Regions from separate parts of the Erwinia sp. CGal63 genome, predicted to be linked through region 1. Evidence: predicted binding sites of a transcription regulator. Region 1 holds the regulator's gene; the other holds the start of a gene.
What was found. The regulator LexA, encoded in region 1, represses DNA repair genes until DNA is damaged. The targets are predictions, from matches to a motif close to TNCTGTATGTACATACAGNA.

Region 1 (7,785 bases):
TGATCGCGCGCTGGCAGGATCGGCAGTGTCGCCTGCGCTACAGCGTGCCGGAAAAAGCTCCGCAAGGCGTCGGATACGAAAAAATCAGCGCCGTTTGTGACTAACACAAGGAAATTGAGCCAATGAATACATCCAGTCGGTTACGCAGTCGAACGCTGATGGCGGTGACGCTTTGGCTGACCGCTTTGCCTGGCCTGGCGCAAAATTGCCAGGTCGTGGTTTCTCGCCCCAATATCGAGTTGGGTAATCAATATGTCTCGACGGTGAGTAAAACCCTGTTTACCCGACAGGAGCTGACAGCGCAGATTGAGTGCGAGGCGGGCGGGCCGATCGGCGTACGGATTGAGGGAACAGCAGATAGCAAAGGAAGCGCTTTTCACTTTGGCAACGGCGGCAGAATGACGCTAACGCTGCTTTCCGCGCGTTATAACGGCGTAGAAACCGCCCTGCGGCTAACCCAACCTTATGAAAAGCTGCTTGCGCCCGGCGAGTCGATCAAACTGACGCCGGGCAGTGAACTGCTGCTGCCGATGCAAACCGCCAGCGAAAGCAGGCGTAACCTGACGCTACAGCTGCGTCTCGACTTCCCGTTTACCGGCAAAGAGATACCTGTTCGCGACTTAACAGAGTTAGAAGGACAGATAAGGCTGGCGGTGGAAAGCTGAATAACAGCCAGTAAAAAGGGCCGGGTTTTCACACCGGCCCTTTTTTTATCTAGCTCGCCGTCAGCGCGCTCTCGATGGTCATTCGAACTTCCTGGCTAATCAGATCGGCCAGCATCTGATAGACCTTATGGGTCTGCTCATAATGCGCGTCGCCGGTATCGCTGATATAGCCTTCGTCGCGCAGCGTCAGCACCAGCGTCGAAAACACCGCTTTATCGAAGAACTCTGGCGCGTTGATGCCGTGCAGCACCGAAAGACGTTGGGCCATGGTGCGGCTCTCTTTCTCCAGCGTGCCGCGGTTGATGGCAGGATTGGCGCTGAGAATTGAGAAAGTGATGGCGTAGCGCTGCAGCGTCTCGCGCACGCCAGCCGCCAGCAGCTGTAGCGTATGGAAACGGGCAGGGCTGAGGCGCAGCGTCTGCGTCTGTTCGTCGGCGATCAGCAGATTCTGGCGCGCCATCTCGCTGACCAGCGAATCCAGCAGGCCCGGCAAATCGTCTTTTTCCCAGTGCAGGAACAGCTCGCTTTTCAGCATCGGGTAGATCACGCTGACCTGGCGCAGCAGCTCGGCGCGCGTCAGTTCCTGATGCTGCATCAGGATCACCGCAATCACCGACGGCATCACCAGCATATGATGGACGTTGTTGCGGTAGTAGGTCATCAACACCGCCTGCTCGCGCGGCAGCACGATAATCTCGCCGATATTGTCCTGCTCAATCTCGAACTTATTCATGCTTAACGCGTGATCCAGCATCGCTTCCGGCGTCATCTCCGGCACGGTGGCGTCCGGCGAATAGGGCACGTTGCGCAGCAGCTGGGTATAGCATTCCAGCTGTTCCACCAGCTGCTCGCGGGTCAGCGAACGCTGGCGCGAGGCCAGCAGCGCCGTCACGCACAGGTTCATGGCGTTGGCCGCGCCGGCGTTGTTGATGCGAACCATAACGCGCTGGGCGATATCGTTAACCGCGGGCGTCAGCCAGGCCGGACGCTGGGACTCAATCGGATCGATAGAGTCGCGCCATTCCGGCACGTTCTTGTTCAGATAGTTAACCAGCGGCAGCGGTTCGCCAAAGTTCACGTAGCCCTGGCCCAGATTACGCAGCTTGCGCAGCCCGCGCACCATCTGCATAAAGCCTTCTTTCTCTTTGGTGGCGCCGCGCAGCTCCTTCGCATAGGTGCCAACCTCCATCACGTGCTCGTAGCCGATATAGATAGGCACCAGCGTGATAGGACGGTTGCCGCCGCGCAGCATCGCCTGGATCGTCATCGACAGCGTGCCGGTTTTCGGATCGAGCAGGCGTCCGGTACGGGAACGACCACCTTCCACAAAATATTCCACGGAATAGCCACGGGTGAACAGCTCGCCCAGATATTCGCGGAACACGGTGGAATAAAGCTTATTGCCCTTAAAGGTACGGCGAATAAAGAAGGCGCCGAGACGACGGAAAATCGGGCCGGCCGGCCAGAAGTTGAGGTTGATGCCGGCGGCGATATGCGGCGGCACCAGGCCCTGATGATAGAGCACGTAAGAGAGCAGCAGATAGTCCATATGGCTGCGATGGCACGGCACATAGACGATTTCATGACCGTCCTGCGCCAGCTGGCGCACGCGCTCGCCGCCGTTGACGTTGATGCCCTGATAAAGCTTGCTCCACGTCCAGCCCATAATCCTGTCGGTCAGACGGATAGCCTCGTAGGAGAAGTCCGCCGCGACCTCTTCCATCAGTTCGATAGCGTTCTGCTGCGCTTTCTCATGGGAGATCTTTTTGCTGCGCGCTTCGTCCTCTACCGCTTTTGCAATCGCTTTCGACTGCAGCAGCTTGTTGAACAGATCCTGACGCACGGGCAGGCGCGGGCCAACCGCCGCGAGGCGCTGGCGGGCAAAATGCATTCTCGCCACGCGCGCCAGTTTCTGGGCGATGGTTTTATCGGTGCCGTGCTCGGTGGCCATACGGCGCAGCGAAACCATCGGCGAGAAGCGTACAAAGCTGTCGCGTCCCAGCCACAGTACGGCGATAAACTTCTGAATACCGTTCAGCACGCGCAGATGCGGCTGGCTCTCGCCCTGAACCTCGCGGCCAGGCGCACGACCAAACATTACCGACACCGGCACCATCTGCACGTCCAGCAGCGGATTGCTGCGATGGAGATCCAGATAGTCATGGAACGTTTTAACGGATTCCAGATTCGGCGCGTAATAGGGGAAGACGCGCGGGCCGTCGTGAATAAAGACGTAGCGCGGCAGCAGCGTGCCGTCGATCTCCAGCGGCTCCAGGGGATCGGGAAGATCCTCTTTGCGGCACTGCTCGCGCAGCGCCAGCAGATCGGCCTTTGAATCATACGGCAGTACATACATAATGGGGCGCGACGTATCCAGCCCCAGTTCAGCGACCGGCTCAGCGGGGATCGCCTTACTTTTTACCAGCATTTTTACTGGTAAATTCAATAAGTTGTAATATAAATTACGCCAACCTGACATAGACAACATAAAGCCTCTTGTTAGCAAAGCGCGGCAAGCATACCAGAATCCGTAAACGAGATCTGTGGTGTTGCATAATGTGCGCTACCCTGACATTGACGTTAAACAGAACAAAGGGTTCCCTGATTATGGCAAATAACGCCTCAGGTTTAACACGGATCATTAAAGCAGCAGGGTATTCATGGAAAGGGCTGCGGGCGGCCTGGCAGTTTGAAGCCGCTTTCCGTCAGGAAGTCGTTGCCGCCGTGGTGGCGATAGCAATCGCCTGCTGGCTGGACGTCGCTCCGCTGGCAAGAGTGCTGCTGATAGGCTCCGTAGCCTTGGTGATTATCGTGGAAGTACTGAACAGCGCGATTGAAGCCGTGGTCGACAGGCTGGGCAACGAGTTCCACGAGCTTTCCGGTCGCGCGAAAGATATGGGCTCGGCGGCGGTGCTGCTGGCGATTTTACTGGCGGTCTTCGTCTGGCTGAGCGTGCTGCTTACCCGCTAACCGCCGCGCTGAAATGGCAATAAGTGACGTTTTTTATCCGACTTGAGGTTTTCAACGGCGAAATACCTGTATATACTCACAGTCGACTGTATAAACAACCAGGGGGCGGGATGAAAGCATTAACGGCAAGGCAGCAGCAGGTCTACGACCTGATACGCCAGCATATCAACCAGACCGGCATGCCGCCGACGCGGGCAGAGATCGCCACGCAGCTCGGCTTCCGTTCCCCGAATGCGGCTGAAGAACACCTGAAGGCGCTGGCGCGCAAAGGCGTTATCGAGATCGTCTCCGGCGCATCGCGCGGTATCCGCCTGATGATGGAAGACGAAGACGGGCTGCCGCTGATTGGCCGCGTAGCGGCGGGCGAGCCGCTGCTGGCGGAACAGCATATTGAAGGCCACTACCAGGTCGATCCGGATCTTTTTAAACCGGGCGCCGACTTCCTGCTGCGCGTCAGCGGTATGTCGATGAAAGACATCGGCATTATGGATGGCGATCTGCTGGCCGTACACAAGACCCAGGACGTGCGTAACGGCCAGGTCGTGGTGGCGCGCATCGATGACGAAGTCACGGTAAAACGCCTGAAAAAGCAGGGCAACATTGTGCATCTGCTGCCGGAAAACAGTGAATTCAAGCCGATCGTGGTCGATCTGCGCCAGCAGACCTTCTCTATCGAAGGCCTGGCCGTTGGCGTCATCCGCAACGGTAGCTGGCTGTAAAAGCACGCTTCTGCCTCTGCGCCGTCGTTAAGGCGGCGCATTCGTTACTTCCTCTCTTTATATCGCGCAATGCAGTCTGATAATCGTTCGATGCATAGCCTGCGAACGATGGCTTTTTAATCACCGCTTTTTCCGGTTATCTCCGCTTTCCCTTTTGTTGCGCTTTTGTTTTTTCTCGTTACGCATTGATTATCCTTATTTTTTCTACTTCTCTGCCGTGCCGCTTCGCTTTTTTTGCAAAATCAGGCCGTCTCGCCGTGCAAACCCGCTATCTTCTACTACAATTATCTGTACGTTACGCACTTAGGCAGCGTTTTATGTTGCTGTCAGTAGTTTTGCAGTAACGATAAGCTGTTATCACCTAAGGTTAAGGAGAAACAAGATGAATAAAGACGAAGCCGGCGGTAACTGGAAACAGTTGAAGGGTAAAGTAAAAGAGAAGTGGGGCAAGCTGACCGATGACGACATGACTGTCGTAGAAGGTAAACGCGATCAGCTGGTCGGTAAAATTCAGGAGCGTTACGGTTACACCAAAGACCAGGCTGAGAAAGAGCTGGGCGACTGGGAAACCACTAACAAGCATCGCTTCTGATAAAATAACGTGCACAGGGGCAGCAAGCCCGTAAGACGTTACAGCAAGGGCAGCGCTTTCGGCGCTGCCCTTGTTCTTTTATAGCGGCGGCGCCGCTTAAGTTTCTCTGAAGCTTATGCTTTTTAACGACCGCGCTTTTTACTGCCGAGCGTATGATCGTGCTGGCACTCATCCTGATGCTGGCAGGCTTCCACTTCCACACAGCTGCCGCACAGGCCATGCGCTTCAATCACGCTATTGGTCAGCGCGAAACCGGTAGCTTGCGCCAGCGACTGCAAAATAGCTTCGACGCCTTCCGCATGTTGTTCCGCCACCGCGCCGCAGCGATCGCAAATCAGCATGGCCGAGGTATGCGAAGGCTCTTCAAAGTGATGACAGACAACGTAGCTGTTGGTCGATTCGACGCGATGTACGAAACCCTGCTCCAGCAGAAAGTCCAGCGCCCGATAGACGGTAGGCGGCTTGGCCTGCGGTTCGCTGGCGCGCAGCAGATCCAACAGGTCGTAGGCGCTAATCGCGCCGTGATGCTGGCTCATCAACCGCAGCACTTCCAGACGCTGAGGCGTCAGCCTGACGTTGCGCTGCTGGCAGATGGTTTCCGCCTGCGACAAGATGTTTTCAGGACTGTTAATATTCATAGTTCTCCCCAGGCTGGCTTAGCGCGTTATATTATCACAATGCTGATAAAAACACCGCGCTTCCGCCTTTCCCGCTTGCTGCCTGCTGGTCTGCGACAGACCGCCCACTCTCTCTTTTCCGCGCCGCTGAAATTTCAGGCAGATACGCTGGCGGTAAACTTATCGTTCGAGCGTCAAATCTGTACCATTTTTAACTTAATAAAGTGATAAACGGCGTTGTGTTTTGAAATGTTTTAACTACATTTACATAAATATTTGTAAACATTTCCCGCATCACGCAGCAAAAACCCGTTGATTTTTAAGCCGGATAGCAGATTAAAAGCCGTGCAATGAGCAGAAAAACCCCGGTAATTTGACTTAGTTCAGGCTAATGACTTACCGCGGTTCGGCCCATTATACGGTTAATTGTACTGGTCGCGCTTCAGGCGCAGTCTTCTTATTGTTGAAGGGTTAGAGGTAAATGGTCAAAAAATTCAAGCTGAACAGATTCGCCCGACCGGCTGTTTTTCCCGTACTGCTGCTGGCTCCGTTAAGCGCGCTTGCCGCAGGCAGCTATTATGATGCCCGTAACGATGCGATGGGCGGAACAGGCGTGGCCTCTTCAACTTACGGGACGGCGGTGCTGGCTAACCCGGCGCTGATGACCAAAGCCCAGCCGGAGGATAATGTCAGCATTATTCTTCCCGCCGTCGGCGCGCAGCTGAGCGATAAAAACAAGCTGATCGACAAGGTGGACGATCTGACCGACAGCGTTGATCGCTATCAGGATATCGCTCGTCAGGATCCTTTAAGTTTGCTGACTGACTACCCGCGCGTCCAGGCGGCGGCAGGCGATTTGGCTAATCAACTGCGCGGCATCAAGGGCAGTAAGTCCTGGGCTACGGCTGGTGCGGCGGTTGCGGTCACCGTCCCGAACGAAGTGCTGCCTTTTGCATTCGTGGCGAAAGCTTACGGTACGGCACACGTAACGGCGGATGTCACCCAGGGCGATATCGATTATCTGCAGGGCATCGCCGACGGCACCAGGCTGCCGCTGCCCGGCGATCAGGATAATCTGACCTCTGCGGCGCTGGGGCGCGGTGCGATTGTTTACGATTACGGCGTGGCCGTGGCGCACGAATTCAATGTTGCCGGTCATCCGGTTTCTTTCGGCATCACGCCGAAGATCCAGAAGACTTACCTCTATAACTACAGCGCCTCTGTCTATAACTACGACAAGTCGGACTTCACCAAAGGCCGCTACAAGAACTCCAATACCGGGTTCAACATGGATGCCGGCGTGGCGACCGATGTCGGCGACCACTGGACGCTAGGCGTCAGCGCGCAGAACCTGATTGCGCGCGATATCGATACCCGCGAGGTGAACGGCTATAAGGACACTTACCAGATCCGGCCGGTAGTGACGCCAGGCGTTTCTTATCATACCGAGCGGCTGACGGCGGCGCTGGACGTTGACGCCACGCCGACCAAACGCTTTAAAACGGTGGAAGACAGCCAGTATGCAGGCGCAGGCGTGGAATATCGCGTGTTAAGCTGGCTGCAGCTGCGTGCGGGCTATCGCGCCGATATGAAATCCAACGACACCAACGTGGCGACCGCTGGCTTTGGCCTGTCGCCGTTTAACAAGGTGCATCTGGATCTGGCCGGGATGCGCGGCAACGACAACACCTGGGGCGCCGTCGCCCAGCTGAACTTTACCTTCTGATTGCTTTTCGGGCGCAGCGCTGCTGCGCCCGCATCGTCCGCTTAGCGATTGCCGCCCGGCATGGTATCATTGCGCACATTATCGTCATTTGTTAATCAGAGCCCGCGCGTTTTATGACCCAGAATTTACCTGCCCACCGTTTTTCCGTCGCCCCAATGCTGGACTGGACCGATCGCCACTGTCGCTACTTTCATCGTCAGCTGACCGGCCAGGCGCTGCTTTACACCGAAATGGTCACGACCGGCGCCATTATTCACGGCAAAGGCGACTATCTTGCCTGGAACCAGGCAGAGCAGCCGGTAGCGCTGCAGCTTGGCGGCAGCGATCCGCTGGCGCTGGCGCAATGTGCCGAGCTGGCGCAGGCGCGCGGCTATAACGAAATTAACCTGAATGTCGGCTGCCCGTCGGATCGCGTACAGAACGGGCGTTTCGGCGCCTGCCTGATGGGCGAAGCGGCGCTGGTGGCGGATGCCGTTAGGGCGATGCGCGATCGCGT
Region 2 (7,785 bases), on a different contig from region 1:
CCTGATAGCGTCCGCTGCTTAAAGGTTTTGCTAAGGGGACAATCAGCTGGTTATGCTGTCTGGGCGCGCGTTCGGCCTCGGCGAGCGGCATAGCCTGCTGGTTCTCATTGGTCACCTCGACGCCGCTGAAAGCCGGCTCGATATCTTCGGAAAACGTCAGCGTCAGCGCCTGCGGCGACGCCTGCACATTGGCATTGGCGGCCGGATACTGGCTTTTAAGGTGGGCGTGAGCAGAAACCTGCTGCGAGAAAGCGGCGGCACTCAGCGCCAGCGCGAAAATCATTGACCTACGCATTGAATCCATCCCGTTTGATGCAGCTAAGGGCTGCGGCAAGGCCGAAAGAATACTCCGCTAAAAATAAAGTGTCGAGTCGTTAACGGCTTTTTAACCTGCCGCCAGGCTTGCGAAACGCCCCGCTCTGCTTTATTTTTGCCGCGAGTCTACGGAGGTACCAATGAACTACAATCTGGCGGCACTGCCGCAGGAAGAGAAAGATAAAGTGAATGTCGATTTGGCCGCAGCAGGCGTCGCGTTTAAAGAGCGTTACAATATGCCGGTGGTGGCGGAGATGGTTGAGCGCGAGCAGCCGGAAGCGCTGCGAGACTGGTTTCGCCAGCGGCTTACGCATTATCGTCAGGCCTCGCTAAGTTTTTCCCGTCTGCCCTATGAACCCAAACAAAAATAGTTTAGCGAATAACTTGTGTTTCCTGACCGCTTCGGTTGAGATAACGGCTCAAAATCCGTAACGCGAGTAAATTTATGTCCGTCTGGAGCATCGCCGCCGCGCAGTCAGGGTCTCGTCCCGGAGAAGTCGAGTGGAATATTGAACGTCACCTGGCTTTTGTTCGCCAGGCCGCAGAGCATCAGGTCGATCTGCTGCTGTTTCCGGAGCTCTCCATCACCGGCTATGAACTGGCGCTCGCCAGCGAGCTGGCCATGTCGATAGATGACCCTCGCCTTGATGCCTTTGCCGCAGCGGCTACCGAACATCAGATGAGCATCATCACCGGCGTTCCTCTTCAGGATGGTGACTGCACTCGCCTTTGCGCGCTGGCATTTTTGCCGTGCGGCACGCGGCTGGCCTACTTCAAGCGTAAGCTGGTCGAGGCGGAGAAACCCTTTTTCCAGGCAGGCACGGGCGTTCCCGTGTTTGGCTATCAGGATCATCATGTGGCGATGGCGGTTTGCGCGGACATCAGCGAAGAAGAGTATGCGCGCGATGCCGCCCGACGCGGCGCCAGTCTCTACGCGACCAGCGTACTGCTGTCCGAACGCGGCTATCAAAAGGATTGCGACTATCTGGCGCGCTGGTCGCGCGAGTTTAATATCGCCATACTGATGGCTAACCACGCTTTGCCTACCGGCGGTTTTCAGAGCGCCGGCAAAAGCGCCGTCTGGGATGAAAGCGGCAGACAGGTGATCGTCGGCGGTCATGGCGAACAGTTGGTGATCGCACGCCGCAAGGATAATAAATGGCAGGGCGAAGTGCATGAACTCGGCACGACGCCCGTTAGCTGAGAGATTGAGTATGTTACGCGTAATAGATACCGAAACCTGTGGTCTTCAGGGCGGCGTAGTGGAAGTCGCCTCTGTTGACGTTATCGACGGCAGGATCGTGAACCCGATGAGCGATCTGATCTGCCCGGATCGCCCTATCAGTCGCCAGGCAATGGCCATCCACCGTATTACCGAAGCGATGGTACAGGGCAAGCCGACCATCGAAGAGGCGATTGGCCGCTATCACGGCAGTCCTTATTACGTCGCCCATAACGCCAGCTTCGATCGTCGTATGCTGCCGGAGATGTCGGGCGAATGGATCTGCACCATGACGCTGGCGAAAAGCCTGTGGCCAGGCAGAAAATATGGCAACCAGGCGCTGCGTGAATCCTTGCAGCTGGAAGTGACACCGCCAGCAGATCTGCACGCTCACCGCGCGCTGTATGACTGCTACGTGACCGCCGCCCTGCTGATCCGCATTATGACTTTTTCCGGCTGGGACGCGGCGGAAATGGTGCGCCGTATGCAGGCGCGTGGTTCCGCCGTGACCTTTCCTTTCGGCAAGTATCGCGGCAGCCGCGTTGACGACGTGGTGAAACGCGATCCGGGATACCTGAAATGGATGTTGAAAAATATCCCGGATCTGAAACCCGATCTGAAAAGCGCGATGGAACGGGCGCTGTCAGCGGATTAGCGGAGACTGGCTGCGGTCAGCGTCTCCTGCGCCAGGCCAATCAGGAAAGCATACTCCAGCGCCACGCCTTCATAAGATTTAAAGCGTCCTGATTTACCGCCGTGGCCTGCATCCATGTCCGTGCAGAGCAGCAGCAAGTTGTCGTCTGTTTTCAGCTCTCGCAGCTTCGCCACCCATTTAGCCGGTTCCCAGTACTGCACCTGCGAATCATGCAGACCCGTTGTCACCAGCATATGCGGATAAGGCTGCGCGCTGACGCAGTCATAAGGGCTGTACTGGCGCATATAGCGGTAATATTGCTCCTCCGCCGGGTTGCCCCATTCGTCATACTCGCCGGTGGTCAGCGGAATGGATTCATCCAGCATGGTGGTCACCACGTCCACAAAAGGCACCTGCGCTACCACGCCGTGGAAAAGCGTTGGCGCCATATTGATGACCGCGCCCATTAATAGGCCTCCCGCGCTGCCGCCCATAGCGTACAGCTTTTCAGGATTGCCGTACCCTTTCTCTACCAGCCCGTGAGTAACGTCTATAAAGTCGTTAAAGGTGTTGAGCTTCTTCAGCAGCTTGCCATCTTCATACCACTGCTGGCCCAGCTCGCCGCCGCCACGCAGGTGCACCAGCGCGTAGACAAAGCCGCGATCCAGCAGGCTCAGGCGACTGGAGCTAAAGTCCGCGTCCATACAGCTGCCGTAAGAGCCGTAACCGTAAACCAGCATGGGGTTTTTACCGGGGCGATAATGCTGCTGGTGATAAACCAGCGAAACGGGCACTTCCACCCCGTCGCGAACCTTGATCCAGTGATGTTCGCTGCGGTAGTCGCCCGCCTCGAAGCCTTTTACTTCCGCCTGCTTGAGAATACGGCGTTCGCCGCTGTCCATATCCAGTTCAAAAAGCGTGTCCGGCATGGTCATTGAGGAGTAGCCGTAGCGCAGCTTGCTGGTATCCGCCGTGGGATTGACGGAGAGCCAGGTGACATAGGCGGGATCGTCAAAGGCGATGCCGTAATCCTCTCCGCTCTGCCAGTTGATCTGCCGCAGGCTGGTTAGTCCGCGCTGGCGCTCTTCCACCACCAGCCAGTCGCGAAACAGCGCGAAATCCTCCAGCATCACGTGATCGCGTGGCGCAATCAGCGTTTGCCACTTTTCCTCTTTTACGTGGGCGGTGCGGTAGAGCCCGAAGTTTTTACCGGCGCGGTTGGAGCGCACGTAAAAGTGGTGATCGTAATGATCGAGGCTGTATTCATGATCTTTGCGGCGTGGACAGAACACCTGCGGCTGCGCATCGGCAAATTCGGCGTCCAGCAGCTGGATTTCGCTGGTGGTGGTGCTGTTAAGCACAATCAGAATAAAGTGCTCGGACATCGTTTTATGCAGGCTGACGTAAAAAGTTTCATCCTGCTCTTCATACACCAGCTCGTCATCGCGCTGCGAGGTGCCGAGCCGATGACGCCATACCTGCCACGGCAGCAGCGTCTGTTTATCCTTGAGGACGTAGTAAAAGGTTTGACTGTCGCTAGCCCAGACAAAGCTGCTGGAGACGTTGTCCAGCATTTCCGGGTACCAGTTTCCGGTTTTCAGATTACGGAAACGGATGCCGTACTGACGGCGCGACAGGAAATCTTCCGCCAGCGCCATGACTTCATTATCAGGGCTGATGCCCAAACCGCCCAGCGTATAAAACTCGCTGTGCGCGGCGCGCTGGTTGCCGTCGACCAGGATCTCCCACTCATCCGGCGTCGCCGTTTCCTCCGGCTGACGAGTATAAACAGCGTACTCATTGCCTTCGTCGTAGCGACGCTGGTACCGATAGCCGTTTTTCACGTACGGCACGGAGCTGTCGCGTTGCGGCACGCGATCGACCATCTCCTTCAGCAGCTTATCCTGCAACGCCTGCTGCGTGTGCATCACCGCCTGGCCATAATCGTTTTCTGCGTGCAGATAGTCCAGCACGGCCGGATCTTCGCGCTTGTCGTCACGCAGCCAGTAGTAGTTATCGATACGCGTTTCGCCGTGAGCGCTCATCTCATAAGGGATCTTTCTGGCGACTGGTGGTTTTATCATTCTGCTGCCCCGCTGAATCAGTTATACAGAGTAAGGGTGGCAGCTACGACGATGATTGCCAAGCGCGGCGCAGCGATAAGAGTTGATAATCAGGCGCGTCGGTCGGAAAGTGGTCAGGCGCTCAGCTTTTGTTTCTCCTGCTGAATATCTTTTGCCATGCTGTCGCGGACGTCCTGCGGAATTTTTAGCTCATCGCCCAGCGCCTGCAGATAGCTGCGCTCCATAAAGTGATCGACATCAATTGCCAGGTTGCTGAGGAAATAGACTTCCAGCGCCTCTTCTTCATTCTTTACGTCCTGCGCCAGCATTTTGGGATCGAGCGGCATATCCATAGCACGCTGAATCAGCTGCTCGCCCTCTTTTCCGAGGCCCGCCTGATGAATATGTTCGTCAATCGCTTTACGCTCCTGCGCGTCAATATGACCATCGCTTTTAGCAGCGAAGACCAGCGCCTGTACCAGCCGCTCAGCGCGACGCTCGACCGCCGTAGCCTGCTGGCCGAACTGCGGTTCATCATGACGCGTTTCGCTGATCCGCTGTTTATATTTGTTCCAGAGCAGTGCGCCAGCCGCCGCGCTGCCGCCAACAATCAACGCGTTTTTGCCATATTTGCTCAGCAAATTGCGTGAGGATTTACTGGTAATAAGCAGACCAGCCAGTCCGCCCAGCGCGCCTGGCGCCAGCATTTTGCTTAGCCCTTCGCCATCGCTCTTGCCTTTTACATTGCCCAGCACGTTTTGAATTTGTTGCAGCCAGTTAGTCATATTTGCTCCTTGTTAAATAATGACTAGCATAAAGCGGTTATTGTCAGCAAGCGTCAAGTCAGGCAAAGCCTGGAAAACCTTTATTGCCCTGCCGCCGCTGGCGGAATAACGCGACTCGCTATACTTGTAGACAGGCGGGAGTCAAAAGGTCGGACCGTTTCCCGCCGGTTTGTTTCGCAGACACAGCTGATAAGGGGAAGAAATGCGTTTTCAAAATAACCCATTATTTATTAATACGGTTTTACTGGGCGGCACGACGGAAGAGAAAATCATTGCCGCCGCGCAGGCAGGATTCACTCAGCTGGAGCTGTGGCGGCAGGATGTGGAGTCAGCTAAAGGAGCCGCGCAGGATGTGGCCAGCCTGCTGGATAATCAGCGTATCGCCCTGACGGATTATCAGGTACTGCTGGACTTTGACGGCGCGCCGGATGAGCAGCGGCAGGAGAAGCGTCAGGACGCTATTAAAATGATGGATACGGCGGTGAAACTGGGCGCGACTACGCTGCTGACGCCGGCCTCGACGCAAAAAGAGTGCGTCGCCGAGCGCGAGGAAGAGGATATTCGCTGGCTGGTGCAGGAAGCGGGAAAGCGCGGGCTACGGGTCGCTTTCGAAGCAATGGCGTGGAGCACGCACATCAACACGACGGCCGCCGCATGGCAGCTGGTACAGCGTGTTAACGAGCCTAATTTAGGGCTGGTGGTGGACGCCTTCCATATTTTTGTGCGTAACCGTACCGTCGCCGATTTAAACGGCATCCCGATGGAGAAAATTTTTCTGGTGCAGCTTTCCGATTTGGCTACCCTGCCCTCAGGAAGCGAACTGGTGGATACGGCGCGACATCATCGCCTGCTGCCGGGCCGGGGGAATTTCCCGCTCTATACGCTGCTGGATTATCTGCAGAAGGAAGGCTATAGCGGCCCAATCGGCCTGGAGGTCTTTAATGATGAGATTAAACAGCAGGCGCCGACGGAGGCAGCCAGAGAAGCGATGCACGCCCTGAAGCGCTGTTGCGCGCAGATATCGCCTGACTGACGCCTGACAAAAGGTTTACTTTACCCGGCAACCTGAAGCCTGTCTGCGGACAGGCTTTTTATTTGCAGCGACGCGCCGTCAGGCCGCTTTACTGCGGCCCGCTTTGGGCTTCTTCTCTTCCGCGTCGACATCTTCAGCCGCGATTTCTGCTACCGCTGCCACGGGACGCGAGCGCTCCGCTTCCGGCATTTTACTGGTACGCAGAATATGCTGGACGGCATCTTTGTTTTCCGACAGGAACATACCCAGCGCCTCGCGCTGATTCTCGTCCATCTCCAGCGGCGCCGCGCTCAGCCAGTCGCAGAACACTTCGGCCATATCGAGCATTTTGTCATAAGCGTCGGCTTCTTTCTTACTGGCGAAAGTCATCTTTTCCTCACCTTTTCTGACGACAACAAATTTGATTTCAACAGCCATAGTGCCCACCTCGTTTAACTGTATTTTTATACAGTATATCAGACCAGGAAGTTTTCTCAAGCCCGGAAATCGGATGATCGCGCAATCGTTTTCGTTTATACTGCGGCCGCGTTTTTTCCCTCAATCAGGTAGAGATTTATGACAACTCTGGGTACTGCGCTGCGCCCTGCGGCGACTCGCGTAATGCTGCTCGGCTCGGGCGAGCTGGGCAAAGAAGTGGCGCTGGAATGTCAGCGTCTGGGCGTGGAAGTTATCGCAGTCGATCGCTATGCCGACGCGCCAGCGATGCAGGTCGCTCACCGCAGCCACACGATCAATATGCTGGATGGCGAAGCCCTGAAAGCGCTGGTGGCGCAGGAGCGTCCGGACTATATCGTGCCGGAAATCGAGGCTATCGCTACCGATATGCTGATTGAGCTGGAAAAACAGGGACAGCGCGTTGTCCCTACGGCGCGTGCCGCCCGTCTGACCATGAACCGCGAAGGCATCCGTCGCCTGGCGGCCGAAGAGCTCGCTCTGCCGACCTCTTCTTATCGCTTTGCCGATAACGTGGCGGATTTTAATCAGGCCGCGCAGGAAATTGGTTTCCCCTGCATCGTTAAGCCGGTGATGAGCTCCTCGGGTAAAGGCCAGAGCTTTATTCGCGAAGCGGGCGAACTGGCCGCCGCGTGGGAATATGCACAGCAAGGCGGTCGTGCTGGTGCCGGCCGCGTGATTGTTGAAGGCGTAGTGAAATTTGATTTTGAGATTACGCTGCTTACCGTCAGCGCCGTTGACGGCATCCACTTCTGCGCGCCAATCGGCCATCGTCAGGAAGATGGCGACTATCGGGAATCCTGGCAGCCGCAGCAGATGAGCGAACTGGCGTTGCAGCGCGCGCAGCAGATTGCGGAAAAAGTCGTTACCGCGCTGGGCGGCCACGGTTTGTTTGGCGTCGAGCTGTTTGTCTGCGGTGACGAAGTGATCTTCAGCGAAGTTTCTCCTCGCCCGCATGATACCGGTATGGTGACGCTGATTTCGCAAGATCTGTCCGAGTTCGCGCTGCACGTTCGCGCTTTCCTGGGTTTGCCGGTTGGCGGCATTCGCCAGTACGGGCCAGCGGCCTCTGCGGTTATCCTGCCGGAGCTGGAGAGCGACAACGTGCAGTTCGCCAATCTGGAAGCGGTACTGGGCGCGGGCCTGCAGCTGCGCCTGTTCGGCAAGCCCGAGGTGCGCGGCAAGCGCCGGATGGGCGTAGCGCTGGCTACCGGCGACGATATCGATGATGCCGTAAAACGTGCCGTGACCTGCGCCGCCGGCGTGAAAGTCAGCGGCTG

Region 2: MKZ79_RS02795 (YebG family protein) is a predicted target of LexA. The motif match lies at 6,486-6,505, and genes of this name have one in related genera.

Annotation. Positions count from the first base shown of each region.
Region 1 is NZ_JAKUMN010000003.1:27,194-34,978, forward strand. It holds gene MKZ79_RS11390 (fimbria/pilus outer membrane usher protein) at 1-104, shown strand, start outside; gene MKZ79_RS11395 (hypothetical protein) at 123-665, shown strand; gene plsB (glycerol-3-phosphate 1-O-acyltransferase PlsB) at 715-3,144, opposite strand; gene MKZ79_RS11405 (diacylglycerol kinase) at 3,273-3,635, shown strand; gene lexA (transcriptional repressor LexA) at 3,746-4,354, shown strand; gene MKZ79_RS11415 (CsbD family protein) at 4,737-4,946, shown strand; gene zur (zinc uptake transcriptional repressor Zur) at 5,069-5,584, opposite strand; gene MKZ79_RS11425 (conjugal transfer protein TraF) at 6,045-7,289, shown strand; gene dusA (tRNA dihydrouridine(20/20a) synthase DusA) at 7,403-7,785, shown strand, end outside.
Region 2 is NZ_JAKUMN010000001.1:657,257-665,041, reverse strand. It holds gene yobA (CopC domain-containing protein YobA) at 1-304, opposite strand, end outside; gene MKZ79_RS02825 (DNA polymerase III subunit theta) at 456-686, shown strand; gene MKZ79_RS02820 (carbon-nitrogen hydrolase family protein) at 761-1,519, shown strand; gene exoX (exodeoxyribonuclease X) at 1,530-2,192, shown strand; gene MKZ79_RS02810 (prolyl oligopeptidase family serine peptidase) at 2,189-4,252, opposite strand; gene MKZ79_RS02805 (tellurite resistance TerB family protein) at 4,369-5,019, opposite strand; gene MKZ79_RS02800 (sugar phosphate isomerase/epimerase family protein) at 5,222-6,052, shown strand; gene MKZ79_RS02795 (YebG family protein) at 6,131-6,469, opposite strand; gene purT (formate-dependent phosphoribosylglycinamide formyltransferase) at 6,608-7,785, shown strand, end outside.